3 linked regions of the Geminicoccus roseus DSM 18922 genome follow. The protein of the gene in region 2 interacts with the protein of the main gene of each other region in a pairwise test. Links are inferred from orthologs where the notes say so. Each region holds a gene or a part of one and is shown on either strand. Other genes may lie near its edges.

The links.
Region 1: the proteins of ftsZ (region 2) and rlmN interact in binary tests that used the Escherichia coli proteins (3 or more experiments, as listed by UniProt). The link is inferred for Geminicoccus roseus DSM 18922 from one-to-one orthologs.
Region 3: the proteins of ftsZ (region 2) and GEMRO_RS0103150 interact in binary tests that used the Escherichia coli proteins (3 or more experiments, as listed by UniProt). The link is inferred for Geminicoccus roseus DSM 18922 from one-to-one orthologs.

Annotation. Positions count from the first base shown.
Region 1 is NZ_KE386572.1:5,116,358-5,125,814, reverse strand. The notes cover bases 3,119-5,920. They hold rlmN (23S rRNA (adenine(2503)-C(2))-methyltransferase RlmN), read left to right. Parts: upstream 3,119-3,835; coding sequence 3,836-5,005; downstream 5,006-5,920. Other genes in these bases: sppA (signal peptide peptidase SppA), read left to right, coding at 5,075-5,920; GEMRO_RS31750 (invasion associated locus B family protein), read left to right, coding at 3,293-3,829; GEMRO_RS31755 (RNA methyltransferase), read left to right, coding at 3,119-3,207. Outside these bases: GEMRO_RS31765 (DMT family transporter), read left to right, coding at 1-564; GEMRO_RS31760 (DMT family transporter), read left to right, coding at 561-1,469; GEMRO_RS0125030 (NADPH:quinone oxidoreductase family protein), read right to left, coding at 1,476-2,486; more of GEMRO_RS31755, read left to right, coding at 2,644-3,118; more of sppA, read left to right, coding at 5,921-6,790; GEMRO_RS31735 (cation diffusion facilitator family transporter), read left to right, coding at 6,894-7,883; GEMRO_RS0125000 (mandelate racemase/muconate lactonizing enzyme family protein), read left to right, coding at 7,917-9,083.
Region 2 is NZ_KE386572.1:2,060,429-2,069,991, forward strand. The notes cover bases 873-3,780. They hold ftsZ (cell division protein FtsZ), read left to right. Parts: upstream 873-1,515; coding sequence 1,516-3,045; downstream 3,046-3,780. Other genes in these bases: ftsA (cell division protein FtsA), read left to right, coding at 873-1,421; lpxC (UDP-3-O-acyl-N-acetylglucosamine deacetylase), read left to right, coding at 3,233-3,780. In the rest of the region: GEMRO_RS33430 (cell division protein FtsQ/DivIB), read left to right, coding at 1-126; more of ftsA, read left to right, coding at 123-872; more of lpxC, read left to right, coding at 3,781-4,228; GEMRO_RS0110750 (hypothetical protein), read left to right, coding at 4,371-5,225; GEMRO_RS0110755 (D-TA family PLP-dependent enzyme), read left to right, coding at 5,262-6,323; GEMRO_RS0110760 (CYTH and CHAD domain-containing protein), read left to right, coding at 6,373-7,947; GEMRO_RS0110765 (ParA family protein), read left to right, coding at 7,944-8,570; GEMRO_RS0110770 (helix-turn-helix domain-containing protein), read right to left, coding at 8,567-8,947; GEMRO_RS0110775 (outer membrane protein assembly factor BamD), read left to right, coding at 9,060-9,563. UniProt on the Escherichia coli protein: Essential cell division protein that forms a contractile ring structure (Z ring) at the future cell division site. The regulation of the ring assembly controls the timing and the location of cell division.
Region 3 is NZ_KE386572.1:370,249-379,764, forward strand. What follows is about bases 3,313-6,173. They hold GEMRO_RS0103150 (rod shape-determining protein), read right to left. Parts: upstream 5,333-6,173; coding sequence 4,292-5,332; downstream 3,313-4,291. Other genes in these bases: mreC (rod shape-determining protein MreC), read right to left, coding at 3,313-4,104; GEMRO_RS27215 (hypothetical protein), read right to left, coding at 5,559-5,933; GEMRO_RS0103160 (phosphoribosyltransferase family protein), read right to left, coding at 6,007-6,173. In the rest of the region: rod shape-determining protein RodA, read right to left, coding at 1-801; mrdA (penicillin-binding protein 2), read right to left, coding at 814-2,676; GEMRO_RS35615 (hypothetical protein), read right to left, coding at 2,660-3,190; more of mreC, read right to left, coding at 3,187-3,312; more of GEMRO_RS0103160, read right to left, coding at 6,174-6,630; GEMRO_RS0103165 (energy-coupling factor transporter transmembrane component T family protein), read right to left, coding at 6,627-7,304; GEMRO_RS0103170 (ABC transporter ATP-binding protein), read right to left, coding at 7,301-8,821; GEMRO_RS0103175 (hypothetical protein), read right to left, coding at 8,862-9,428. UniProt on the Escherichia coli protein: Forms membrane-associated dynamic filaments that are essential for cell shape determination. Acts by regulating cell wall synthesis and cell elongation, and thus cell shape.

The sequences.
Region 1 (9,457 bases), 3.1 Mb from region 2 along the record:
ACCTCGCCGCTGATCGCCACCGCCCTGTCGGTGCCTTTGCTGAAGGAACAGGTCGGCTGGCGCCGCTGGAGCGCGGTGGCTGTGGGCTTCTGCGGCGTCCTGGTGATGCTGGGCCCGGCCGGCGGGCTGGAGCCGGTCCGGCTGCTGGTGCTGGGTGGCGCCTTCCTGCACGCCTGCAGCACCATCGTCCTGCGCTGGATGCGCTCGGGTGAGCCGGTCGAGACCTTCGCCCTTTATGGCAACGTGATGACCGTGGTGGTCGCCGGCCTGGCCATGCCGTTCGTGGGCGTGGCGCCCACCGCCTACGAGGCCGGGATCGGACTCAGCGCCGGGATCATCGCCGGCTGCGCCTTCATGCTGCTGGTGCAGGCCTATCACCAGGTCGAGGCCGGGATCATCGCCCCCTTCCAGTACAGCCAGATGATCTACGGCCTGATCGTCGGCTTCCTTTTGTTCGGCGACGTGCCGGCCTGGACCACCGTCCTTGGCGCGATGATCGTCGCGGCCTCGGGAATCTACGTCTTTCGCCGCGAAGCGGTACGTCGCAGGACCATCAGGACATGACCGGCTCATCGACCCTTCCCGCGATCCTGGTGGCGCTTGCCGCCTTCTTCGTGTTCACCCTGCAGGACACTGCGGTGAAGCTCCTGGGTGGCGAGTGGCACGTGGTCCAGGTCGCGGCGTTCAACGCGATCGGCTGCCTGATACCGCCGACCCTGTGGGCGCTCTCGGCCGGCGGCCTGCGCCTGCTCCGCCCGGCCAATCCGCGCCTGCACCTGGTCCGGGCGGCGCTGGCGCCGCTCGCCTGCGTGCTGGTGTTCTACGCCTATGCGGTGATGCCGCTCACCGACGCCTATGCGATCGCGTTCAGCCAGCCGCTGATCATCACCGCCCTGTCGGTGCCGATCCTGGGCGAGAAGGTCGGCTGGCGGCGCTGGTCGGCGGTGGTGGTGGGCTTTCTGGGCGTGCTGATCATCCTGCGCCCGGGCAGCGGCCTGTTCGGCTTTGCGGCCTTGTGCATGATCGGCGCCTCGGTGCTCTGGAGCTTCATCCACGCGATCATCCGCCTGGCGCCGAAGGATCATCCGAGCTGCTTCGCGGTCTGGGTGAATGTCGGGATCCTGGCGGGGATGCTGCCGGTCCTGCCGTTCGTCTGGACCACGCCGAGTGCGGAACAGCTGATGATCTCGTTCCTGGGCGGGCTGCTGGGCGGGGGCGGCTTCACCTTGATGTCGCTGGCCTATTCCAAGGCCGAGGCCGGCATCGTGGCGCCGTTCCAGTATGTCCAGATGCTCTATGCCGCGGTGATCGGGCTGGTGGTGTTCGGCGATGCCCTGCCGGATGCCTGGACCTGGGCCGGCACCGCCATCGTGATCGCCTCCGGCATCTACATCGTCCACCGCGAGACGGTCCGCCGGCGCGAGGCCGTGACCCTGCAGCGCCTGGCGACCCTCGGGCAGGCCGGCTGAACCGGCTCAGCCCGGGCGCGGGTCGCTTGCCCCGTCGCCGACCCGCACCACGACCTTGCCGGTGCTCCGCCGCTCCTTGACCAGCGACAGGGCGTCCCGGCCCTGGTCCAGCGGCAGGACGTCGGAGACATGCGGGCGGATCCGCCCCTTCTCCAGCCAGTCGAAGATCTGCTCGAAGCTTTCGCGCAGCCGGCCGGGATCATGCTTGCGGTAGCTGCCCCAGAAGAAACCCAGCGCCGAGGCGTTCTTGACCAGGAGGATGTTGGCCGGGATCTGCGGGACGTCGCCGGACGCGAATCCCACCACCACGATCCGCCCCTCCCAGGCGATCACCCTCAAGGACAGGTCGAACATGGCACCGCCCACCGGGTCGAATACCACGTCGACCCCCTGGCCGCCGGTCAGCTCCTTGATCCTGCTGCGCAGGTCCGGGTCCTCGCTGTCCAGGGCATGGTCGGCGCCGTGCTCACGGGCAAGCGCGGCCCGCTGCTCGCCGCGGGCCGTGGCGATCACCTTGGCGCCCATCGCCTTGCCGACCTGGACCGCCGCCAGGCCGACCCCGCCGGCCGCGCCATGCACGAGCAGGACCTCGCCCGGCAGGATCTGGGCGCGCCAGGACAGGGCGCCGTAGGCGGTGCCGTAGGTGATCGCGATCGCCGCCGCGGTCACGTCGTCGACATCGTCGGGGATCGGGATGACGTCCTCGGCCCGCGCCAAGGTCTTCTCGGCGAACCCGCCATGGTCGAGGAAGGCCAGCACCCGCTGGCCGGGCTCGACCCCGCCCATGATGGCCCCGGCGCCGACCTTGTCGATCATGCCGGCGATCTCCAGACCCGGCACGAAGGGCAAAGGCGGCCGCTCCTGGTAGCGCCCCTCCAGCATCAGCAGGTCGGCGAAGTTCACGCCGGCCGCGGCGACCGCGATCCGCACATGGCAGGCGCCCGGCTCCGGATCAGCCATCTCCCGCACGGCGAGGCCATCGAGACCCACCGTCTGCTCGCAGACCAGCGCACGCATACTTTCGATTCCCAACGACTCGACCAGGATGCTCCCATCCTAGGCCTGGGACCGGCTGCCGGGAAGGTGCTCGCACCGGCCGGGATCAGGCCGCGAAGCCCGGTCACGCGCCGGATGGAGACTTCCCGAACGCGATCCGGCTGCCTAAATGGGCGTCATGTCCGAGCAACAACTTCGCGGCTGGTTCGCGATCGGCGCCGAAGCCATCTCGAAAGAGGTGAACTTCGGCAACCTCATGCGCACCGCGAATGCCTTCGGTGCCGCCTATCTGTTCCTGGTCGACCCGGCGACGTCCCTGCGCGACGCCGGCCGCACCGACACGTCCAAGTCCAACCTCAGCCTGCCGGTGTTCCGCCACCGCAGCCCGGACGAGATGAACCTGCCGCATGGCTGCCGGCTGGTCGGGGTGGAGCTCACCGAGGATGCGGTGGCGCTGCCGTCGTTCCGTCATCCCTCCGCCGCGGCCTATGTGTTCGGCCCGGAGCGGGCTTCGCTGAGCCCGGCCATGCAGGCGCGCTGCGACCATATCGTGAAGATCCCGACGCGCTTTTGCGTCAACCTCGCGATCGCTGCCGCGATCGTGATGTACGACCGGCAGATCACGCTCGGCCGGTTCGGCGAGCGGCCGGTGATGCCGGGCGGGCCGATCGTTCCTCCGAAACCGCACGTCCATGGCGGCGTGGTGCTGCGCCGGGGCCGGGACGGCACTGGGCGTGCCTGAGCGTCGCTGCGACCCCTTCAGATCGAACGCCACCAGGGCTATGCTTGCCGCAGTCCAACATCCCCTGCCTCCGGAGCCGAGTTGCATGAAGGCGCTCGCCGCTGTCGTTTTGTCGCTCGCCATGCTTGTGCCTTCCATGGCTGAAGCCGCGCCGAAGCTCCTGTCCAATCACCAGGACTGGAACCTCTACGTCGTCGAGGGCAGCGAGAAGCTCTGCTACATCGCGTCGGAGCCGAAGAAGCAGGAGGGCAACTACACCTCGCGCGGCAACCCGTTCATCATCGTGGCCCGGATCCCGTCCAGCCCGCCGATCGACGAGGTCAGCATCCGGGTGGGCTACACCTACAAGAAGGGCAGCGAGGTGTCGGTGCGGATCGACGACACGCCGTTCAGTTTCTTCACCAACGACGAGCAGGCCTGGGCGAAGAGCGCCGACGACGACAAGAAGGCGATCGTCGCGATGCGGCGCGGCCGGCAGGCCGTGGTCCGCGCCACCTCGACCCGGGACACCCATTCCATCGACACCTATTCCCTGTCCGGCTTCACCGACGCCTACAACGCGCTCACCGCCGCCTGCGGCACGAGCGCGGCGCTGGCGACGGAGCCGGTGGCGCGAGGCTGAACCGACGTGCAGCAGCTGAGAAAGCCTTTGGCCGCGGACGGGCTCCAGAGCCTGATCGGTGCGGACCGGGCAGCCCTGGAAGCGGTCCTGGTGGAGCTGGGCGAGGCCGAATCCAAGTCGAGGATGCGCGCCCGCCAGCTGTTCCACTGGATCTACTGCCGGGGTGCCAGGACGTTCGACGAGATGACCACGCTCTCCAAGGAGCTGCGTGGCCGGCTGGCCGAGCAGTATTCGGTGGCGCGGCCGCAGATCGTGGTCGAGCAGAAGTCCACCGACGGGACGCGCAAATGGCTCCTGCGCTTCTTCGACGGCCAGGAAGTCGAGAGCGTCTTCATCCCGCAGGACGATCGCGGCGCCTTGTGCGTCTCCACCCAGGTCGGCTGCACGCTCACCTGCAAGTTCTGCCATACCGGCACGATGCCGCTGGTGCGCAACCTGACGCCGGGCGAGATCCTGGCGCAGCTCCTGGTCGCGCGCGACGCCCTGGGCGAGTGGCCGAGCCCGCGCGAGGACCGGCTGTTCACCAACATCGTCGTGATGGGGATGGGCGAGCCGCTGTTCAACTATGACGGCATCGCAGCGGCGATGAAGCTGGCCAGCGACGGCGACGGGATCGGCCTGTCCAAGCACAAGATCACGCTCTCGACCTCGGGCGTTGTGCCCAGGATCGTGCAGTGGGGACAGGAGCTCGGCACCGGGCTCGCGATCTCGCTGCATGCGGTGCGCGACGAGCTGCGCGACGAGCTGGTGCCGGTGAACCGCAAATGGCCGATCGCCGAGCTGCTCGACGCCTGCCGCGCCTACCCGCACCGCAACAAGCCGATCACCTTCGAGTACGTGATGCTGGCGGGCGTGAACGACAGCGACGCCGATGCCCGCGAGCTGGTGCGCCTGCTCCAGGGCATCCCCGCCAAGGTCAACCTGATCCCGTTCAACGCCTGGCCGGGTGCTGTGTTCGAATGCTCTTCGAACAACCGGATCCATGCCTTCGCACGGATCGTGGAGGCCGCCGGCTACCAGAGCCCCGTGCGGGTGCCGCGCGGCCGCGACATCCTGGCGGCCTGCGGGCAGCTGAAGACCGCGAGCGAGCGGATCCGGGCGAGGCGCGCAAGCGAGGCGGCCGTGGCGGGCGCACCGTCCCAGGAGCCGGCATCGGTGGCGGCGGCGCTGCCCTAGGGCGGCCGTGCCGGAAGCTTCATTCTTCGTTAAGGCCGGCGCGGCAGAATGCGCCTCAGGAGGTTTCCAATGCGGCGGTTCCTGGTCGGTCTGCTCGCCACCATCGGCGTGCTGGCGCTTCTTCTCGTCGCCGGGATGGGCGGCCTTGCTTGGTGGCTGACCCGGCCGGACAGCGAGCCCTTGCCGGACGCGATGCTGCTGACCCTCGACCTGCGCCGCCCGGTCCTGGAAGGCCAGCCTGGCCTGGCCGCCAGCTGGCTGCGCGGCGGCCAGGACTATCACCTGCTCGACCTGGTCCAGACCCTGGACCGCGCAGCCCGCGACCCGCGGGTGAAGGGGGTGTACGCCCGCCTCGACGAGACCAGCCGCGGCTTTGCCACCACCCAGGAGCTGCGCCAGGCAATCCTGGCGGTTCGCGCCGCCGGCAAGACCACCCTGGCCTTCGCCGACAGCTTCGGCGAGCTGTCGCCGGGCAACGAGGGATACTACCTGGCCTCGGCGTTCGAGCAGATCGTCCTGCAGCCGGTGGGCTCGGTGGGGCTGACCGGGCTGGCCATGGAGGAGCCGTTCGCCCGCGGCCTGATCGACAAGTTGGGCGTCGAGCTGGAGGTCACCAAGCGGCGCGACTACAAGACCGTGCTGGATTTCGCCACGGACCGGGCACCGTCGCCGGCCCACCAGGAGATGAGCCAGTCGCTGCTCTCCTCCCTGGACCAGCAGCTGCGCACCGGCATCGAGGAAGGACGTCCCGCCCTGGCCGGGCGGATCGGCGCGGTGATCGACCAGGGGCCCTATGTGGGCGCTGCCGCCCTCGAGGCGGGGCTGGTCGACCGGCTGGAGCACGAGGACGTCGTGCTGGGCGAGCTGGTTCGTAGCGATGGCGGCCTGCGCCGGGTCGACCTGGACGACTACCGGGAGCGGACCATGCCGGACCCGGACGAGGCGGCGGGCCGGATCGCGGTGGTCCATGCGGTGGGCCCGATCCTGCGCGGCAGCGCCGGCTTCGATGGGCAGGCCGCCGCGGCGGACGACGTGGCCGACGCCCTGGCCGCCGCCCGGGAGGATCCGGACCTGCGCGCGGTGCTGTTCCGGATCTCGTCGCCGGGCGGGTCGGCGGTGGGCTCGGAGACGATCGCGCGCGAGATCGCAAGGCTCAAGGCGGCCGGCAAGCCGGTCATCGTCAGCATGGGCGACGTGGCCGGATCGGGCGGCTACTGGATCGCCGCCGAGGCCGACATGATCCTGGCCGCGCCGGCGACGCTCACCGGCTCGATCGGCGTGATCGCCGGCAAGCCGGTCCTGCAGGACCTCTGGGACTGGCTGGAGGTGAACTGGGTCAGCACCAGCCGCGGTCGCCATGCCGGGATCTGGTCGCCGAACCGGCCATATACGCCCGAGGAGCAGGCCAAGGTCGACGGGATGGTGGATGCCATCTACCAGGCCTTCAAGGACCGGGTGGCGGCCGGGCGCGGGCTGGACCCGGCGGCGGTGGAGGAGGTCGCGCGCGGGCGGGTCTGGACCGGCGCCCAGGCGGAGCCGCTGCGGCTGGTCGACCGGATCGGCGGCCTGTCCGAGGCGATCGCGATCGCCAAGGACCGGATCGGCCTGAACCCCAGCGACGAGGTGGCGCTGGTGGTGCTGCCGGATCCCGACAAGGGGCTGGCCCAGCTGCTCGGCCGCATGAGCCGCGGCCTGATCGGCACCGTGAGCCTGGTGGAGCGTTTTCTCGGCGTCGCTGCCGGAGGGGGCAGTGCCGCCGCCATGTGGGCCCCGTCGTTCCGGTGAGCGCGCACCAGCGCCGAACTGCCGCCCGATGGGCAAAGAGACTGCCGCGCGGCCTTGCCGGGTTGATCGCCGCGGCCGATCGGGGCAAACGGCGAGGGTGAGCATGAACGATACCATCCAGACCGTTTCGCCGTCCGAGCCGCCGGCGCCCGAGGTCCATGCCGTGGACGAACCCGAGCTGAGCGATCCGCAGCCGTCAGCGAGAGGAGGACCGCCCGATTCGGCCAGCCTGGTCGAGCGCGCCTCGTCCTTGAGCGTCCTGGTGGCGGTCGCCCTGGCGCTGGTCAAGCTGATGGCCATGGTGGCGACCGGCTCGGCCGCCCTGATGAGCACGGCGGTGGACAGTTTCGGCGACGTGGCCGCGTCCGGCATGATCTGGCTGAGCTTCCGGGCATCGCAGCGGCCGGTCGATTCCGGGCACCGGCTGGGGCACGGCCGTCCAGAGGCTGTTTCCGCCCTGACCCAGGCCGCCTTCGTCGCCGGGGCCGGCCTGTTCGCCCTCAGCATCGCGATCCGGCAGTTCCTCTACCCCGAGCCGCTGCACCACACCTCGTGGGGGCTGGCGGTGATGGTCGTGTCGATCGTCGCGACCCTGGGCCTGGTCTCCTACCAGCGCCGGGTGGTGACGCTGACCGGATCCTCGGCGATCGCGGCCGACCGCGCCCATTACGAGAGCGACCTGATCACCCATGTCGCGGTGGTGCTGTCGCTGGTGGGAGCCGGCCTGTACGGGCTGGAACGGCTCGACCCCCTGATCGGCGCCGGCTTGGCGGTCTATCTGCTGTTCATGGCGTTCCGGATCGGCCGGGACGCGGTCCATAGCCTGCTGGAGCGGGCGATGGCCCCGGAAATGCGGGCGCAGATCGAGGCGCGTGCGCTGGCTCACCCGGGCGTGCTCGGCCTGCACGACCTGCGCACCCGCGAGGTCGGGGACGAGAGGTTCGTGGAACTCCATGTGGCGTTCGCCCCGGATACCCGGATGGGGGCGGCAAGGCTGGCCGCGGACCGCCTCGAGATCGACTTGGAGGAACTCGTTCCGGGGGCGGAGGTGATCGTCCATCCGATGCCGGCAGGTGACGATCCGGAGACGTGAGGCTGGCCGGACCGGCAGGGACGGAGAGGTGGGATGCGCATCACCGGCTTGAAGGCGACCCCGGTCAATATTCCGCTGGAAGCGCCCTTGTGGTGGAGCGGCGGCCTCTATCCCGGCACCTCCAAGGTGATCGTCGAGGTGCGGACCGACCAGGGCCTGGTCGGTCTCGGCGAAGCTCCCTCCACCGACGTGCTGGGGACGATCGAGGCGATGGGCCAGCGCCTGATCGGCCAGGACCCGCTGGACATCGCGGCCTGCGAAAGCGTCTGCCTGCCGCCCTGGCAGATCGTGCAGAACACCGATGACGCTTCCGTCGGCAAGGCATTCGGCGCCATCGAGATCGGGCTCTGGGACCTGCGCGGCAAGGCCTGGCAGCAGCCGCTCCACCGCCTGCTCGGCGGCAAACTGCGCGACCGGATCCCGTTCACCGAGTATTTCGGCTTCCGCCAGGGCCGGGAGATGTCTCCGGAGGCGGTGGTCGAGCATTGCCTGGCGATGCGCGAGGCCCATGGCAGCACCTTCTTCGAGGGCAAGCTGATCCTGGGCGACCCCCTCCTGGAGATCCGCACCGTGCGCCTCCTGCGCGACGCGCTGGGGCCACAAGCGATGATCCGGCTGGATTCCAACATGCAGTGGTCGCTGCCCACCGCCATCCGGATCCTGCGGGAGATCGAGCCCTTCGACATCCGCAACTACGAGGACCCGGTCGCCACCTTCGAGGAGATGGCGGCGCTTCGGCGCCATTCGGCGATCCCGTTCTCCAGCCATGTCGCGGACCTGCGCCGGGCGGTGGCGCTCGGGACGCCGGACACGATCGTGGTGAACTTCGCGGTGCTGGGCGGGATCGCGCGGGCGATCCGCTTCATCGGCGCCTGCGAGGCGATGGGGGTGGGCTTCTGGTGCTATTCCGGCGACACCGGGGTGTGCACGGCCGCCTACCTGCATGTCAGCGCGGCGATGCCCTGGATCCGCGAGCCCTCCCAGTCCCTGTTCCGCTGGCAGGTCGGCGACGTGATCGAGGGCGGCCCGTTCCGCCAGGTGGACAACATGGTGCCCGTTCCGGACGGGCCGGGCCTGGGTGTCTGCCTGGACCACGAGGCGCTGGCGCACTGGCACCGCCACTTCGTCGACCATGGGCCGCTCGACCATTTCCACGACCCGGCCCTGCCCGGCCGCTACCGGCGCCTGCCGCTCCACTAGCGAGGCCGTCCTCGCCGTGGCGGGGAAGCGAAATGGCGGTGGAAAGGCGGCCCGACCAGCCTGCGGTTCGGGATTGGCGGCGCTGACGGCCCTACAGGAAGGTGGGGCGCGCGCCGTGAGAAAGGCCGATGGAGCCTCGGGATGCGCGGCGAGGCGGCACCGAGCGACCCGGGCCTGCCGATCCTGGCCTCGGGGCTGCATCCTGGCGTCCCGCCCCGCGCTGTCCCTCCACGCCGAGGCCGAACGGTACGGTGCGATCTCCCGTTCCATCCGGTCGCACTCGGGAAGGCCTGCTGCCGGCAGGCCCATGCCGCTGCGCATCGGGGAAGCCGATCGCGGAGAGCTGGATCCTTGGGCAGACACGCGGGCGTCGG
Region 2 (9,563 bases):
GCCCGGGTCCAGGCGGATGCCGCCCTGCTCGACAAGGCCGTGGTGGCGCTGGATCTGCGCGCCGTTGGGGGGATCGTGGTGCAGGCCGACCCCAGGGTCGGCAGCGATGGCCGGGAGGGCGCATGAGCTCGGCAGCTCTCGACCGGCGCCCGGCCGCCATCGGCGGCTTTGACCCGGCTGCCGCCAGCCGGGTCCGCGCCGTGGTCGACGTGGGCACCAGCAAGTTCGGCTGCTGGATCGTCCGGCCCAAGCGCTCGGGCGGCTTCGAGCTGCGCGGCAAGGGTTATCAGGCAGCCGACGGCGTGCGCAGCGGCGAGATCGTCGACGGCGACAATGCCGAGCTGGGCATCGCCGCGGTCGTTCATGAGGCCGAGCAGGCTGCCGGCGAGGAACTGCGCGCGGTGGCGGTGGTGACCAGCGGCGGGCAGCCGCGCTCCGCCCATGTCCGGGTCGAGGTGCCGCTGTTCGGCCGGGCAGCCGACGGGGCGGACATCGCGCGGGCGCTGGACGCGGCCCGCAAGCAGCTGGACGATCCCGCCCGCTCGATCATCCACCTCGTGCCGCTGGAACTGTCGATCGACGGCGGCCGGCCGCTGCGCGACCCGAACGGGATGCGCGGCGAGAGCCTGCAGGTCCTGGCCCACGCCGTCAGCATCGACAGCCGCCATGTCGCCCAGCTGCGCGCCTGCCTGGACGGGTGCCATCTGGACGTGGTCGGCATGGTCTCGTCCGGCTATGCGTCGGGCTGGTCCGTCACCACCGAGGAGGAGCGCGAGCGCGGCGTGCTGGTGCTGGACCTGGGTGCTGGCGTCTCCAACGTCGCGCACTTCTTCGGCGGCCGCCTGGCCCTCCTGGCCGCGGTGCCCTATGGCGGCGACCACATCACCGCCGACCTGGCCCATGGCCTGTCCACCCAGCGCGCCCATGCCGAGCGGATCAAGTCGCTCTACACCAGCGTGCAGGCGCGCCATGGCGACGCAGACCAGCGGATCGCGGTGCCGCACGTGGGCGACCCGGAAAGCTGGCCATCCGGCGAGGTGGCCCGCTCGCGGCTGACCGAGATCGCCAGGCCCAGGGTCGAGGAGATCCTGGAGCTGATCCGCAACCAGTTGAAGGACCACGCCGATCTGTTCCGCGCCATGCCGCCTGCCGGGCTGGTGCTGACCGGCGGGGCGTCGCGGATCGAAGGGCTGGTGGAACTGGTCGACGAGATGTTCGGCTTGCCGGTCCGGTTCGGCCGGCCCGACCGCATCCAGGCGGGCGAGGTGTTCGAATGCGAGCCTTGCGCGAGTGCCGCGAACGGTGCACTCGCCTTGTGCCGGGGCGAGGACGGCGGACAGGGCTGGCGCGGAGAGAGCGCCGGCACGTCTTTGGGCCGAGGCTGGTCCAGGTTCCGCAAATGGCTTCGTGAGAATTTCTGAAGGATCGGCGCCGCCTGAAAGGGGGGTGGCGTCATCTGCTTGGCGGTTCGGTGACCCGGTCCTGCGCGAGAGGACGGGAGGGGTGGAGGACGAGATGACGATCAACTTGACCATGCCAGTGGCCCACGACCTGAAGCCCAGGATCAGCGTGGTAGGTGTCGGCGGTGCGGGCGGCAACGCCGTCAACAACATGATCACCGCGCACCTGGAGGGCGTGGAGTTCGTCGCCTGCAACACCGACGCCCAGGCGCTCGACCGTTGCCTCACCGACCGCAAGATCCAGCTCGGCAACACCGTCACCCACGGCCTGGGCGCCGGTGCCAGGCCCGAGATCGGCCGCGCCGCCGCCGAGGAGGCGCGCAACGAGATCATCGACGCCCTGTCCGGCAGCCACATGGTGTTCATCACCGCCGGCATGGGCGGCGGCACCGGCACCGGTGCTGCCCCGGTGATCGCCAAGGCGGTCAAGGAGCAGGGCATCCTGACGGTCGGCGTGGTCACCAAGCCCTTCCAGTTCGAGGGCGGCTACCGCTCGCGGCTCGCCGAGAGCGGCATCGAAGAGCTGGAGCAGTGGGTCGACACGCTGATCGTGATCCCGAACCAGAACCTGTTCCGGATCGCCAACGAGCGCACCACCTTCACCGAAGCCTTCCAGATGGCCGACCAGGTCCTGCACATGGGCGTGCGGGGCGTGACCGACCTGATCGTCATGCCCGGCCTGGTGAACCTGGACTTCGCCGACATCCGCACCGTCATGTCCGAGATGGGCAAGGCGATGATGGGCACCGGCGAGAGCGAGGGCGAGCGCCGCGCCATCGATGCCGCCGAGAGCGCCATCTCCAACCCGCTGCTCGACGAGGTGTCGATGAAGGGCGCCCGCGGCGTCCTCATCAACATCACCGGCGGCCCGGACATGACCCTGTTCGAGGTCGACGCCGCCGCCAACCGGATCCGCGAGGAAGTCGACCAGGACGCCAACATCATCTTCGGCTCGACCTTCGACGAATCGATGCACGGCAAGATCCGGGTCTCGGTGGTCGCCACCGGCATCGCCATGCAGGAGCGCAAGCGCCGTCCGCAGCATTCGGCTGTGGAGGCGGCCCCCGCCGGCAACCCGGTGCCGCAGTCGCCGCTGCGCTTCCAGCCCCAGGTCTCCCGCCCGATCACCCAGGCCTATCCGACCCTGCGCGCGGCCACCCCGCCGGCGCCGACCACCGCCCAGACCGTGGACGCCCATATCCGCGCCGTGGCCGAGCGCAGCGACCACCGCACCGACGGGGCTGCCGCGGACCGCAGCGAGGTCTATGCCCAGAGCGCGCCCGAGCCAGCAGCCGTCTACGAGCAGCAGCAGCCCGAGCGCGAGTACGAGCCGGCCGAGGCCGAGCACCTCGCCGACCGCCGGACGCGCCAGCTCTCGGGCCTGGGGCGGGCCGAGGATCGCCTGAGCAACCTGTTCAGCAAGATGAGCAAGGGGCTGGGCTTCGGCGGCGACGCTCCCCAGGCCGAACCGCGCAACGAATCGACCCACCTGCGCTGGGAGCAGGCCAGCTCCGGCAATACTGCAGGGAGCGATCCGGTCGCGGAAATTCCCGCTTTCCTGCGCCGTGACCGTTCAAGGACTTGAGCGGCGTTGCTCATGCATCGCAGTAAGGTGCGGCTGTAACAATCCGTAACCAACTGTGAGTGGCGGGTCCCCTCCTTCGTCCCTATCTCGAACCTGCCGGGTGATGGCCCGTCCCGACCCCTCCGCATCTGCGGCCATGGTTGGAACGGGCCATTTCATTGGTCCCGGGGACAACGGAGCGAAGGACGTGAACATCGTGGGTAGTCAGCGCAACGAGATCGGTACGCAGGACCTGGGCGTCCGCGAGAGCCGGTCGGCGCGGGCGCAGCGCACGATCGCGCACCGCATCGGCTGCGTCGGCATCGGCCTCCATGGCGGCCGCAAGGTTTCCCTGACCCTTCTGCCGGCTGCGGCCGACACGGGCGTGATGTTCGTGCGCACCGATCTTCCCGGCCGGCCGGTGATCCCGGCAGTCGCGGACCGGGTCGCGGACACCACCATGTGCACCGCGCTGGTCGGCGCCGACGATGCCAAGGTCGCGACCGTCGAGCATCTGATGGCCGCCTTCGCGTTGGCCGAGATCGACAACGTGACCGTCGAGCTGGACGGTCCGGAAGTCCCGATCATGGACGGCAGCGCCGCGCCGTTCCTGTTCCTCCTGGAATGCGCCGGCGTGCGCGAGCAGGACCGCCCGCTGCGCCGGATCGAGGTGATCAAGCCGGTGGTGGTGGAAGCCGCCGGCAAGATGGCCAGGCTGGATCCCGCCCCTTTCACCAGCTTCGCCGCCTCGATCGAGTTCGACCATCCGGCCGTGGGCGCCCAGTCCCTGGCGGTTCCGTTCGAGCCGGCACGCCTCGCGCGCGTGCTCGGCCCGGCACGGACCTTTGGCTTCGCCGCCGACATCGAGCAGCTCCGCGCCATGGGCCTTGCCCGTGGCGGCTCGCTCGACAACGCGGTCGTGGTCGGGCCCGAGGGCGTCCTCAATCCCGGCGGGCTGCGCTTCCCCGACGAGTTCGTCCGCCACAAGATGCTGGACGCGATCGGCGACACCTTCCTGGCGGGCGCGCCGATCATCGGCCGCTGGACCGGGCACCGGGCCGGCCATGCCCTCCACGTCAAGCTGGTGCGGGCCCTGCTCGCCGACCGCAGTGCTTGGCGCTATGTCGACGACGCCGACGAGGCGGTGGATCTCCGCTCCGGCCGCTCGTCCCGCGTGGCCGAGCCGGTCGCCGCCAGCGCCTGAGGGCCTTGCGCCCCTGGCGGCCTGCGACGTAGCGGCGCCCGCCGGCCACGATGCAGGCCTCGTGACGACGTGATAGACCGGATCCGGAAAGGCCGCCCGGCCAGGGCGGCCTCCGGATCAGGGAGCCAGTGTCCTGCGGCCATTGTTCGTCGACCGGCACTTCTATGAGCGCGACGCCGAGGGGCGGGGCCGCTACGTGACCCTCACGCGGGGGGCGCAGATCCGCCTGGCCCTGGTCGCCCTGCTGCTGGTCGTCGTCCCGCTGGGCCTGGCCGCCGGCCTGGTCTGGACCTCCTTCCGCCTTCCCGGCCTGCCCGGCACGCAGGCGGCCGCGATCGTTCGTCCCCAGGCGCCGCCGGTCGCCGAGCCGGCGAGGACGCCCCCCACCGACGAGACGGCCGCCCTGCGCGCGGCCCTCGACGAGAGCCGGCAGAAGCGCGCCGAGCTGGTCGCGGAACTGGAAAACCTGAAGCGGCAGCAGCAGGAGGCGCCGAGCGGCCCGACCCAGGCCGATCTCGACCGGCTCCAGGCGCTCCTGGACGAAGCGGTGAACCGTGCCGGGACCGCGGAGGCCCGCGCCGATGCCGCCGACGAGTTCGCCGCCGCCGCGGTGGAGGAGGCCGAGGCCGCGCGCCGCGAGGCTCTGTCCCGCGCGCCAATCGACGAGGCTTCCGTTCCCGACCGCATCCGGGCCCTGGAGCTGGAACTGGAGGCGGCGCGGGCCGAGAATCCTCCGCCGCCCGTCCTTGACATGGAGATGGCGCTCACGCCCGAGGAACAGATGAGCGCGGAGCGCTTCCGGGAGCTGGACGCCACCATCGCCGAGCTGGAGGCCGAGCGCGACATGCTGGAGCAGCGGATCGCCGAGCTCACCGACGAGAGCGACCAGGAGGATCCCCCGTCGCCCTCCGGATCCGACCCGGTTCCCGGCCCCGCCGCCAGCCTGGCGGACCGCGAGGGGTCTGACCCGGACGACGCGCATCCGGCCGTGCCTTGAGCGCCGATAATCCCGTTGATCATTCAGGAAGCCGCCATGCAGATCGCTGATCTGGACACGCCCATCGCCGTCATCGACTTGGACCGGGTCGAGGCCAATCTGAAGCGCTGGCAGGATTTCTGCGACGAGCATGGCTTTGCCAACCGCCCGCACATCAAGACCCACAAGCTCGCCGAGTTCGCCCGGCTGCAGGTGCAGCTTGGGGCCAAGGGCATCTCCTGCCAGAAGCTGGGCGAGGCCGAGGTCATGGCCGATGCCGGGATCGATGACATCCTGATCCCGTTCAACCTGGTGGGCGCGCCCAAGCTTGCCCGGGCGGTGGCGCTGGCCCGGCGGATCCGCTTGATCCTGGTGGCCGACCACGAGGAGGTGTCGGACCCGATCGGCCGCGCCTTCGCGGAAGCCGGCCTGGAGGTCGAGATGCTGGTGGAATGCGACACCGGGGCGAAGCGCAACGGCACCCAGTCGGTCGAGGACACCGTCCGCCTCGCCCGGCATATCGCCGCCACGCCCGGGCTGCGCTTTGCCGGCCTGCTGACCTATCCGCCGCCGGGCGGGCAGCCGAACGTGGTGGCTTTCTTCGGGGAAACGGTCGCCCGGCTGAAGGAGCACGGGATCGAGGCGCCGATCCTCTCCTCCGGGGGCAGCCCCGACATGTGGACCGCCAACGAGCAGGGGCCGGTGACCGAGCACCGGCCGGGCACCTACATCTATGGCGACCGGATGCAGATGCGGGCCGGCTGCATCGGCCTGGACGACTGCGCCCTGACCGTGCTGGCCACCGTGGTGTCCCGTCCCACCGCCGACCGCGCCATCCTGGATACCGGCTCCAAAGCCCTGACCGCCGACCTGCACGGGCTGAACGGCTATGGCCGCATCATGGAATATCCCGATGCGGTGATCGCCAACCTGTCCGAGGAACATGGCCATGTCGATCTGAGCGGCGTGGCCGGGCCGCGCCCGCGCATCGGTGACAAGGTCCGGATCCTGCCCAACCATGCCTGTCCGGTGAGCAATCTCTACGATCAGGTCGCCTTGTGCCGGAACGGTCAGGTCGAGCGGATCGTGGATGTGGACGCCCGCGGTAGATTGGCCTGAAATTTTCTGCGAATAGTGCGTGCCTCCGTAGGCGGGACCAGAGGAACGCATGGGTGTCGAGCGCGAGCTGAAGCTCGAGGGCAAGCCAGACGATCTGCGCAAGCTGCTCCGGGAGCCGGTGATTGCCACCGGCCTCAGGAGCCGTCCCAAGCGCAAGCGGCTCGTCACCACCTATTTCGACACGCCCGACGGCACCCTGCGCGACGAGTTCGGCATGAGCCTGCGGGTGCGCCGGGACGGCCGGCGCTGGCTCCAGACCGTGAAGCGCGAGCGCCGTGCCGACGGGGTCCTGTTCTCCCGCGACGAGTGGGAGATGCCCATCGCGGGCGAGACCCCCGATCCCACCCGGCTGACCGACCCGGCCCTGGCTGAGGTCGTGGCGATCCTGACCAGCCGGGAGGTGGTGCCGATCGTCCGCACCGAGATCCGGCGCGACCAGGTCGATCTCGACTGGGCGGACGAGCATGGCCGGGTCGCCGTGGTCAATCTCTCCCTGGACGACGGAAGGATCGAGGCCGGGGGCAACGGCATCGAGGTCGGCGAGCTGGAACTGGAACTGGTCGAGGGCGATCCGTCCTGCCTGTTCTCCTTGGCGCTGCGCTGCGCCGACATCGTCCCGATCCGGTTCGGCACGCTCGGCAAGTGGGAGCGCGGCTGCCGGCTGCTGGCCGGGGACTCGCCACAGCCGGAGAAGGCGGAGCGGCCCACCATATCGCCCGCCTGCAACATCGAGGAGGTGATGATCGCTTCGTTCGGCGCGGCGCTGCGCCAGTGGCTCGGCAACGAGGCCGCTGTCCAGGACGGCAGCGATCCCGAGGGCATCCACCAGATGCGGGTGGCCCTGCGGCGGCTGCGCTCCCTGCTGACCCTGTTCAAGGGCCTGATCCCGGACGCCCAGCGTTCCTCGCTCTCGGCCGAGCTGCGGATCGTCGTGCAGGGACTGGGGCCGGCGCGCGACCTGGACGTGTTCCAGAGCGAGCTGCTGCCGCCGGTGATCGAGGCCCGCCCGGGCGATCCCTCCTCGCTGGCGCTGCAGGCCGTGGCGGAAGCCGCCCGGAAGGCCGCCTACCAGGATGCCCAGGCGATGATCGCCGACCGCGCCTATGGCCGCACCCTCCTGCGCTTCTCCGCCTGGCTGGACATGCGGGCCTGGCGGATGGGCTCAGATGCGGTCGGTGTCGACCAGCTGGCCATGCCCTCGGTGGAGGCGGCCAGCGCCCTGCTGGACAAGGCCCTGCGCAAGGTGCTGCGGCGCGGCCGGGGCTTTGCCGACCTGTCGCCGCCGGAGCGCCACGAGGTCCGCATCGCCCTGAAGAAGCTGCGCTACGGCGCCGACGCGTTCTCCGGCCTGTTCGACCCCGAGGAAGTGAAGCCCTATGCCCGCCGGCTGTCGCGCCTGCAGGATCACATGGGTCGCTTCAACGACGCCGCCGTCACCGGCACCATCGTCGACCGGCTGATGGACGATGCCTCCCTTCCGTTGGCCAAGCGGCACGAGGCGGCGCGTGGCGGCGGGCTGGTGATCGGCTGGCATGCCCATGCCGCGGTGGCCGACGAGCCCGAACTCCTGGCTGCGTGGCGCGCCTTCAAGCACGCGAAGCCATTCTGGAGGAGCGAGGCGTGATCCGCATCCTGGTCGGCAACGGCAAGGGCGGGGTCGGCAAGTCGACCATCGCCACCAGCCTGGCCGCGGCCCTGGCGAACAGGGGGCGGCGCACCGTCCTGGCCGACGCGGACCGGCAGCGTTCCAGCCTGCGCTGGCTGGCCGCGCGCCCGGAGGGGCAGGCCGCCATCCAGGGGCTGGACTGGTCCAAGAAGCCGGGGCCGCTGCCGGACGGGATCGAGCGCCTGGTGGTGGACGCGCCCGCCAACATGGACGGCAGCGAGATCGAGGATCTCCTGGACGAATCCGACCGGGTCGTGGTGCCGGTCCAGCCCTCCTTGTTCGACCAGGCTGGCACTGAGCGGTTCCTGGCCAAGCTCGGCAAGCAGAAATCGGTGCGCAAGGGCAAGAAGGAGGTCGTGCTGGTTCTCAACCGGCTGCGCAGCCGTGCCCGCGCCACCGGACGGCTGGAAGCCTATGCCGCCGGCCTGCAGCTGCCTGTGGCGGCGCGGATCGTGGACCGCAGCATCTACGAGGAACTGGCCACCACCGGTTTGTCGGTGTTCGACCTTGCAGGCGCTCGGACCGCGGCGGCGCGGGCGGAATGGGCGGAACTCGTCGAACTCCTGGACCAGGACGCCTAGCCCGGCTGGCTGGCGGAATGGCGCTCCACCACCGCCCGCACCAGTCCGCCCAGGGCGACCCGCACCGCCGGGTCGCCGATCTGGGCGAAGGCCTGGTGGGGGTCGGGCGTCTCCGCTCCGCTCGAATGCGGCGGCCCGGCGGTGACCGGGTGGAAGTCGGTGATGCCGCACAGCCAGTGGATGTCGGTGCGCAGCCGCTCGGCCATCAGGACCAGGCGTGCGGCGCTGACCCGGTTGGCGCCACGCTCGAATTTCTGGATCTGCTGGTAGGACACGCCCACGATCCGGCCGACCTGCTCCTGGGTCAGGCCGAGCTCGATCCGCCGTCGCCGCAGCCGCTCCCCGATCTTGCGCTCGATCAGCCTCTCGCGATCCACCTCAGTCCTTCCCGCGGCGCCGGATCGCCGCGTCTGGCTAGGACTGCCGGGCTCGGCTAAGGTCCTGGCGCCACGGCTTGATCATAACCCTAGGTGGAACGGGCTACAAGGAATGCCGCTGATCGATCCCTGCGACCGCGCCCGCGGCACCTCGATTCGGCGCGCTTTGCGTGTCGGTGCGGTTGTGCTGCTTTTTTCGCTTTCCGCGTGTGGCGGTGGTGCTGACGAGGTCGTCCTGGAGCCGGAGAAGCCGGCCGAGCAGCTGTACAGCGAGGCACAGGAACTGCTGCAGAATGGCAGCTGGCAGCAGGCGGCGAACGCGTTCGAGGAGGTCGAGCGGCAGCACCCCTATTCCGAGCTTGCCAAGCGCGCCCAGGTCGAGGCCGCCTATGCCTTCTACGAGGGCGACTTTTACGACGAGTCGATTTCGGCCGCCGAGCGCTTCATTGACCTGCATCCGGGCGACGAGGCGACCCCATACGCCTATTATCTGATCGGGCTGTGCTATTACGAGCAGATCAGCGATGTCGGTCGCGACCAGGCGTCCACCGAGCAGGCGATGCAGGCCTTCGAGGAAATGGTCCGCCGCTACCCGCAGAGCGACTATGCCCGCGAC
Region 3 (9,516 bases), 1.7 Mb from region 2 along the record:
GTCGGTATGCTTCTCCGGCAGGTAGTTCAGCTGCGCCTGCGAGCCGTGCAGGTAGCCCTTGCCCCAAAAGCCGCCGGAACCAAGGGCGATTTTGGACTGGATGATGTGGTAGCCCGAGCCCAGCGGGTCCTGTTCCGGGTTCAGGAAGGTTATCACCCGCTGGCGCTGGTAGTCGTGCATCATCCCCCAGCCGACCGGCAGGGTCCCCAGCGCCAGCGCGATCACCAGGGCGAACTTCCACCAGCGCACCCCGGCGGCGAAGAACAGGGTGCCGCCCACCGAGACCAGGGTGATGGCGGTGCCCAGATCCGGCTGGAGCAGCACCAGCCCCACCGGCGCGGCCACCATCAGGAGCGGCACCACCAGGAACAAGGGCCGGCGAACGTCCTCCAGCCACGCGGCATGGAACCAGCGCGCCAGGCCCAGGATCAGGGCGATCTTCATGATTTCGGAGGGCTGCAGCTGGACCGGCCCGAGGTCGATCCAGCGCTGCGCGCCCTTGGCGGCAAAGCCGGTCAGGTCGACCGCCACCAGCAGCGCCACGCCGATCCCGAACGCCCAGTAGGCGATCCTGAACCAGAACCGCACGTCGACCAGCGCCAGCGCCAGCATCACGCCCAGGCCCACCGCCAGCCGCAGCGCATGGCGCGATGCCCAGGGATCGGCCGCGCCGCCGGCCGCCGAATAGAGCACCGCGCAGCCGATCGCCCCGATCACTCCCAGCAGCGCCACCAGGAGCCAGTTGATCGACCAGACCTTGTCGAGCAGGGACAGGTCCGGCGCCTTCAGCCGCGTCTCCATCACGGCACCTCCTCAGGCCGCTTCGCCGGGTGCCGGCGGCATCGGCCTTGCCACGCCCTGCTGCAGGGCGCGGTCCAGGATGTCGCGGGCGATCGGGGCGGCCACGGCCGAGCCGCCGCCGCCATGCTCGACCACCACCGCCACCGCGAAGCGGGGTGCGTCCACGGGCGCATAGCCGACGAACAGGGCGTGGTCGCGCTGCTTCCAGGGAATGTCCTTGCGCTTGTAGGCGCCGGACAGGCGGTCGGCCTTGCTGATCCGGCGGACCTGCGAGGTGCCGGTCTTGCCGGCCATCTGCACGCCCGGCGTGAGCAGCGCCGAGGCGCGGGCGGTGCCGGACGGGCTGTTGACCACCCGGTACATGCCGGTCAGCACCAGATCCAGATGCTCTTTCGCGATGCCCAGCGGCTCCGGCGGGGCGCCGCAGCAGGTGGCATGCTGCGCGCCGCCGCGCGCCAGCCAGGGGGAGACCCGGTAGCCGCCGTTGCACAGCCGCGCGGTCATCACCGCGAGCTGCAAGGGCGTGGCCAGCACGAAGCCCTGGCCGATCCCCGAGATCAGGGTCTCGCCCTTGTGCCAGGGCTGGTCCAGCCTGGCGCGCTTCCAGGCGACGGTGGGCATCACGCCCGGCCGCTCGCCGGGCAGGTCGATGCCGGTCCTGGCGCCCAGGCCGAACCGGGCAGCGTACTCGGCCAGCCGGTCGATGCCCAGCCGGCGCGCGACGTCGTAATGGTAGACGTCGCAGGAATGCTCCAGCGACTGCACCAGGTCGACCGCGCCATGGCCGCCCTTCTTCCAGCAATGGAACTCGATGTTGCCAAGGCGGATCGAGCCCGTGCAGCGGATCCGGGTGTGCCGGTCGATCACCCCGGCCTCCAGCCCGGCCAGGGCGGTCATCATCTTGAAGGTCGAGCCCGGCGGGTACTCGCCCTTGAAGGCCTTGTTGACCATCGGCGCCAGCGCGTCGTCGCGGAGCGACGCCCAGTTGCGCGACGAGATGCCGTTCTGGAACAGGGTCGGGTCGAAGCTCGGCACCGAGCCCAGCGCCAGCACGCCGCCGTCCCGCACGTCGATCAGGGCGGCGGCGGCACTGGTCTCCGGAGCCAGCCGGTTCATGCAGAAGCGCTGCAGGTCCAGGTCGAGCGACAGGACCAGATCCTGGCCGGGCGTGCCCTCGTCCCGGTCGAGCGCGCGGATCTCGCGGCCGACCGCGTTGACCTCGACCCGCGACCGCCCGGCCGACCCGCGCAGGATCGGATCGTAGCTGCGCTCGATCCCCTGCTTGCCGATCCGGAACTCGGGCAGCTGCAGGAGCGGGTCGCGGTCGTCCTTCAGCTCGGGCTCGGCGACCGGGCCGACATAGCCCAGCACATGGGCAATGGTGATGCCCTCGGGATAGCGGCGCACGGTGCCGGCATCCAGGATCACCCCCGGCAGTTCCGGCGCGCGCACCGCGATCGCCGACACCTCCTCCCAGGACAGGTCCTCGCGCACCACCACCGGCACGAAGCGCGGCCGGGCCTGCGCCTGGCGGACCACCTCCGCGATCCGCTCCGGGCTCACCGGCACGAGCTGCGCCAGGTTCTCCAGCGTGCCCGGCAGGTCCCGGGTCAGCTCGCGCACCACCCGGACCCGGTAGGTCGGGACGTTGTCGGCGAGCGGCCGGCCGGTCCGGTCCAGGATCCGGCCGCGCGGCGGCAGGATCAGGCGCTCGCTGACCCGGTTGGATTCCGACAGGAGCTGGTAGCGCTGGCCCTGCTCCATCTGCAGGTACCAGAGCCGGCCGGCCAGCGTGCCGAACAGGCCGACCGTCCCCATCCCCAGGAGGAGGGAGCGGCGCTTGAACCAGCGAAGCCGGTCAGCCTCCTGCTGCATGACGCGCTCTCGGCAGCATCCCCTGGACCTGGATCAGCACCACCACGACCAGGGGCCAGAACAGCACGGTGAGCATCAGGTCGCCCAGGACCGGTTCGGCGGCCTGCCAGTGCCGGGCATAGGCGGAGGCGACCAGCCAGCCGGCCAGCGCCACGCCCGCCGCCGACAGGGCGAAACCGGCCCAGCGCACCAGGGGCGAGGCCGCCCGCAGCAGGCGCTGCTGGCGCAGCACCGCCTCGCGCACCAGCAGCAGCGTGGCGGGGCCAAGGCCGATCAGGCTGCCGGCCACCAGGTCGGCGCCCAGCGCCACCAGGAACAGCCCCAGCGCGGGCAGGAGGTCGGGGCGGTGCAGCGACCAGAAGAACACGGCAGCCAGCATCAGGTCGGGCGCTTGGCCCTGCGGGCCCACGTCCGGGAGGGGCGTCAGGTCGAGCAGCGCCGCCAGCAGGACGGTGAGGAGCGGCAGGAGCTGGCGCAGCCGCGCTTCCAGGTCCTGGGCCGGCAGGTTTCTCATCGGCTGCCACCAATGCGGACAGCCAGCCGGGTGTCGGCCGGGGCGCCGTGGCGCCGCTCCACCAGATCCTGCCCCGCTTCCGGGGCGGCGACCGGGCGGGCGCGCAGGACCCGCACATGGTCCAGCCGCGCCCAGTCGACGAACGGGGTCACCTCGACCCGGGACGGGTCGGCGCGGCTGATCACCCCGACCGCGATCCCGGCCGGGATCAGGCCGCCATCACCGGAGGTGATCACCCGGTCGCCGACATGGAAGCGCGGGTCGCGCGGCAGGAAGCGCAGGCGCAGGCGCTTGCCGTTGTCGCCCTCCATCAGGGCGCGGTCGCCGCTGCCCTCGACCAGCACCGGGATCTTGGCGTTCAGGTCGGTGATCAGGAGGACCCGGGCGCTGGCTAGGCCGACCGAAACGATCCGGCCGACCAGCCCCGCCTCGCCGACCACGGCCTGGCCGATCTCGACGCCGCGGCCGGCGCCGGCGTCGATCAGCCGGGTCTGCACGAAGCTGCCGCCGGTATCACCGACAATGGCGGCGGTGGTCACCAGTTCCGCCGGATCGGCCGGCGGCATCCCCGCCCAGCGGCGCAGCGCCTGGTTCTCGACATCCAGGCGGATGGCCTCCGCCTGCCAGCCGCGCAGCCGGTCGACCTGCTCGCGCAGGCGCTGGTTCTCCTCGGCCATCGCCAGGCTGTCGCCAAGGCCGCGGGCCAGCTGGCGCACCGCCTGGAGCGGCGTCGTCACCAGTTGCAGCGCCGGCGTCGCCAGGTCGGCGGCGCCGGTGGCGACGGCATCGACCAGCTTCAGGTCGGCCTTGCCGACCACCAGGAGCAGGACGGAAACGGCCACCAGCATGCCGACCGTCAGGCGGTCGGCCGCCCCCTTCAGGGACGCCGGGAGTCGGGAGAGGCGGCGTGCCATGGCGTGCCCCAGCTTTTCTCACAAGCACTGCTCGTCGGGTGCGCGGCAGGCCGGCCGGTCGGGCGGGTTCGGGCGGCCTGGTCCCTGTCAGGACACCGGCGGCGCGCGATCCTCGTCAACCGACCGCTACCGTGATCATGTACGATCGTCCATGTCGACGTAACCTTCCTCCATAAGAATTTCGTCCCTAGTAGGCCGCCTGCAACACATGGCGCAGGCTCTTGTCCTCCAGGCAGCGGCCGGTCCCCATCACCACGCAGGTGAGCGGGTCCTCCGCCCGGCTGACCGGCAGGCCGGTGGTGTGGCGCAGGACGAAGTCCAGGTTGCCCAGGAGCGAGCCGCCGCCGGTCAGGATGATCCCGCGGTCGACGATGTCGGCGGACAGTTCCGGCGCGGTGTGCTCCAGCGCGATCTTCACCGCCTCGATGATCTGGATCACCGGCTCGGCCAGCGCCTCGGAGATCTGCTTCTGGCTGATCACGATCTCCTTGGGCACGCCGTTCAGGAGGTCGCGGCCCTTCACTTCCATCAGCTTGCCGTCGCCCTCCTCGGGCAGGCAGGCGGAGCCGATCGACTTCTTGATGTTCTCCGCGGTGGTGTCGCCGATCAGCAGGCTGTGGTGGCGGCGGACATGGTTGATGATCGCCTCGTCCATCTTATTGCCGCCGACCCGGACCGAGCGCGAATAAACGATCCCGCCCAGCGACATGATGGCGACCTCGGTGGTGCCGCCGCCGATGTCGACCACCATCGAGCCGCTGGCTTCGGTGACCGGCAGCCCGGCGCCGATCGCGGCGGCCATCGGCTCCTCGATCAGCTGGACGCGCCTGGCCCCTGCCCCCTCGGCGCTTTCCTGGATCGCCCGGCGCTCGACCGCGGTGGATCCCGACGGCACGCAGATGATGATCGAGGGTGCGGCGAAGCCGCGGCGGCGATGCGCCTTGCGGATGAAATGCTTGATCATCTCCTCGGCGACCTCGAAGTCGGCGATCACCCCGTCGCGGAGCGGCCGGATCGCCTCGATGTTGCCGGGCGTGCGGCCGAGCATCTGCTTGGCCTCGTTGCCGACCGCCAGGACCTGCTTGCGGCCCTTGGTGGAGGTCAGCGCCACCACGGACGGCTCGTTCAGCACGATCCCCCGGCCCTTCATGTAGACGAGGGTGTTGGCGGTCCCGAGGTCGATCGCCAGATCGGTCGAAAAGATTCCGAGCAGCCTGGAAAGGAACATGTAGCCGTCGTCCGCCACGCGAGACTTTCCGGAAGGAACACAACCCTCCGGCGAACCAGATCTGCCAGAAAACCAGTCACGGTTCTACGGCGGCCGACATGCGGTTGCGCCGAACGCCGTGCTGCGGCCGGCGCGCCGGTCAGGGAACCGGCTGGCTGTGGCCCGGGCGCCGCTCATGCTCTCCGGCCATGCCGGCGGCCTAAGGCGAACAGGTTACTCTGGCCGCTCACATCGCGGCGGCGGCCTCCTGCTCGTGCGGCAGGGATGCCTCCACCAAGCCGCCGGTCCAGGCCATCTCGTGGCGCTTGCCTCGCCACGCCTGGCCGCGCCCAGCCAAAGACGCCGCCACCACCAGGACGATCCGGTCCTTGCGCGCCAGTTCCTCGCGCTGGACCTGCTCGAACTCGAGAACCATGCCGCCGAACTGCGACGCCACCGTCTTGGCCTGATGCAGGTAGATCCAGCCGCCGACCAGGCGTTGCGCGTCCTCGACGCTGAGGTTCCAGAAACCCGACCGGTAGGTGCCGCTCGCCTTGTCGAAGCTCAGGTTGATCAGGCCGCCCTGGGGCGCGCGCTCGCACTTGAGATGGATGGCATTCATGGTTTTGCGTCCGCAATGTCGGACCGCAGCATAGCCGAACCGGAACCAAAGAACTTGCGTGATTTCTCCGGCATCAGGTGCCGGCGATCGGGATCCAGCCGCCCTTCCCGTCCGGGGCGAACTGGGGGATGTGGCCGAGCCCGGTCACCAGCGCCGCATCCTCGCCCAGGACCGGGCGCCACTCCTGGGCCTCGGTGAGGACCACCCCGGCGCCCACCACCTCGGCCCCGGCGGCGCGGGCCAGCGCGATCGAGCCCTTCAGGCTGGAGCCGCTCGCCACCACGTCGTCGACCACCACCGTGCGCCGGCCCCGCAGCAGCGGGATCGCCCGGCGATCCAGGAGCAGGCGCTGCTCGCCTTTGGAGGTGATCGAGGTGATCGGCTCCACCAGGGCATCGCCTAGATGGATCTTGGGCGATTTCTGCAGGACCACGTAGCGGTCCAGCCCCAGCGCCCGGGTCACCTCGATCGCCACCGGAATGCCCAGCGTCGCCGCCCCCACGATCACCTCGGGCCGCAGCGGTTCCAGGCGCGCGGCCAGCTCGCGACCGACATGGGCCAGGAAGTCGACGCCCAGGTCGATCACCATCATCAGGGAGATCGCGAAGTCCGGCTTGATCGCCACGATCGGCAGCTCGACCGGCCGTCCGGCGACGTCGACGGTCCAGCGATGCTCGGTGACGGGAGAGGAGGTCATGGTGCTGGCACCTTATTCAGCGGGAGGCGGGCTTCCACGGTCAGGCCGACCTGGCGCCAGGTCGTGCGCTTGTGGGCGGCGTCGAAGCCGTTGACCGCGAGCGAGGTGGAGATGGCGTGGGCCATGCGGATCGACTGGACCAGCAGCGGCACGCCGCGGGCCAGGGCATAGCGCAGCCGGGTGTGCAGCGGCACCCCGTCGATCTCCATGCCCCGGGCACGCTGCGCGTCGGCGATCCGGTGGAACTCCTCGCGCAGCATCGGGATGATGCCGAACACCAGGGACAGGACCAGGGTCACCATCGGCGGGAAGCGCGCGGCGCTGGCCGCCGCCAGGATCGAGCCGGGCGTGCTGGTCTCCATCACGAAGAAGAACGCCCCGGTGGTGGCGACCAGCCGGGCGGCCATCCGCACCGCCATCGGCAGCACCTGCGCCAGTTCCTGCCCCTGCAGGGTCAGGTTCAGCGTCCAGGTCGCCAGCACCATGGCGACCAGGATCGCCGCCCCCTTGAGGTAGGCGGCAAGCCCCGGCACCCGGGCGGCGGCCAGGACCAGGATCACGGCCAGGGCGATCGCCACGGCCGGCCAGGCGCTGTCGACCAGCCAGGCAGCGGCCATCACCAGGAAGGCGGCAGCGAGCTTGACCAGGAAATGGACCCGATGGAGGCGGCTCACGAGGCGAGCTCCGGGGCCAGGGTCGGCGCCGGCCAGCCGAGCGCGCGGAAGGCGGGCGAGGACCAGCCCTGCTCGATCGGCCCGTCCTGGGCGATCCGGCCGTCGGCCAGGACCAGCAGCCGGCCGCACAGCTCGTCGACCAGATCCAGGTCGTGGGAGATCAGCAGCACCGCCCGGCCCGCCTCGGCGGCACGGCGCAGGAACCGGTCGAGCATGGCACGGCCCTGCACGTCGCGGGCGAGCAGCGGCTCGTCCAGGATCGCGACCGCACACCCCGCCGCCTCCAGGCAGGCCAGGCCCAGCAGCGCCTGCTCGCGCGCCGACAGGGCGAACGGGCTGGCATCGGCCTTGCCGGCCAGTCCGTAGGGCGCCAGGGCGGCCATGCCGCGCTCCCGGGTCGCAGGATCGGCGCTGCGGCCGGTGCTGCCGGCGAGAGCGAAGGCGATCTCGTCCAGCACCGACAGGTTGAACAGCATCCGGCGCATGTTCTGGGGCAGGTAGCCGATCCGGCGGGCGCGGCGCGCCGGCGTCCAGGTCTTCGCGTCCTGTTTCTCGATCACGATCGTCCCGGACGCGGCCGGCGCCAGGCCCAGCACCGTCTGGATCAGGGTCGACTTGCCGGCGCCATTGCGCCCGACCAGCCCGACCACCTCGCCCGCGTGCAGTTCCACCGAGACGTCCTGCAGCACGGGCGTGCCGTCCGGGCGGCAGAGCCGGGTCCGAAGGCGCTCGACCTGCAGGAGCGGCACGCCGCCCCTGCCCTGCCGGTTCCGGGCTACGGCCGTGCGCCTGGGCGGCATCACCCCGGCCTCCAGCCAGGGCGCCTGCAGCGCCAGCGCCTGGGCGGTGGGCCAGCCGGCCGCGATCCGGCCGTCCTGGAGCAGGTGGATGCGGCCGACCGCACCGGCCAGGGACGCGGCGTCCTGGTCGGCCGCCAGGATCAGCGGGATCCGGTCCCGCACGGCGGCCAGGCTCGCCTCCAGCCGCGCCCGCGCGGCCGGGTCCAGCCCGGTGGTCGGCTCGTCCAGCACCAGCAGTTCCGGCCGCGCCGCCAGGGCGGAGGCCAGCACCACCATGCGCCGCTCGCCCCCCGAAAGGGTGAGGACCCGCCGGCCGGCCAGCGCACCGATCGACAGTTCGGCGAACAGCTCGACGAGCCGGGCGCGGATCTCGGGCCTGGGCACCCCCCGGTTCTCCAGGGGTGCGGCGACCACGTCCTCGACCTCCAGGTCCCAGAGCTGGTCGTCCAGGTTCTGGAACACGATCCCGATCCGCTGGAACAGCTCGGCCCGAGACATCCCGGCGAAATCCCGGCCGCCCAGCCGAAGCCCGCCGACCACCCGGTCGGCATGGACCAGGCGCGGCACCACCCCGCAGGCGGCCGCCAGAAGCGTCGACTTGCCGGTGGCGCCCGCCCCGCAGATGAGGGCGCCCTGGCCGGGCTCGACCTCCAGCGTCACCCCGCGCAGGACGTCCCGGTCGCCAAAGCCGACGACGAGTTCTTCGATGGAGAGCAAGACTGGCCCCAGGCTGCGATCGACAGGAAAAGGCTTTGGCTCAGAACCGGGTGAAGCCGCCCGGATGGGCGCTTTTCAGGATCTTCAGCGCCGGCACCACCAGGAGCGGCGTGCCGATCACCATCGGCACCACGTCGGACAGGCCCAGATAGGTCAGGCCCCACAGGAACGGGAAGATGCCGAGATAGGCTAGGCTCGCCGCCACCACCACGACCATGCCCAGGCCCACCAGCAGGCAGACCAGCCCGATCTTCACCAGGGTCGGCCGGTTCAGCGGCGTCCTGGCCGGGTCGAACAGCAGGCCCGGCAGGAAGCCGGTCATGCCCACCGCGATCCCGTCCACGATCAGGGAGTGGGCCGGGATGAAGGTCCCGGCCAGGAGCGACCAGATGACGGTGCCGAGATAGCCGCAGATGAAACCGCTCTTGGGCCCCAGCAGGATGCCAATCAGGCAGGGCAGGAAGGCGAAGATCCGCCACTGGATGACACCCGGCACCAGCTGGATCGGGTTGGCATAGGCCCACAGCACCCCGGTCGCCGCAGCCCCCACCAGGGCCAGCACGATCGGGAAGAGGGTGTTCTGCTCACGGGTATAGGTCGTCGCCATGCCATGCCCATCCATTGCTGAGGCCGTTGGCGGGCCTCAAGCAAGATCCGGTCCACACGGGCCGGCGGTGACATGCGGGCACGATGGC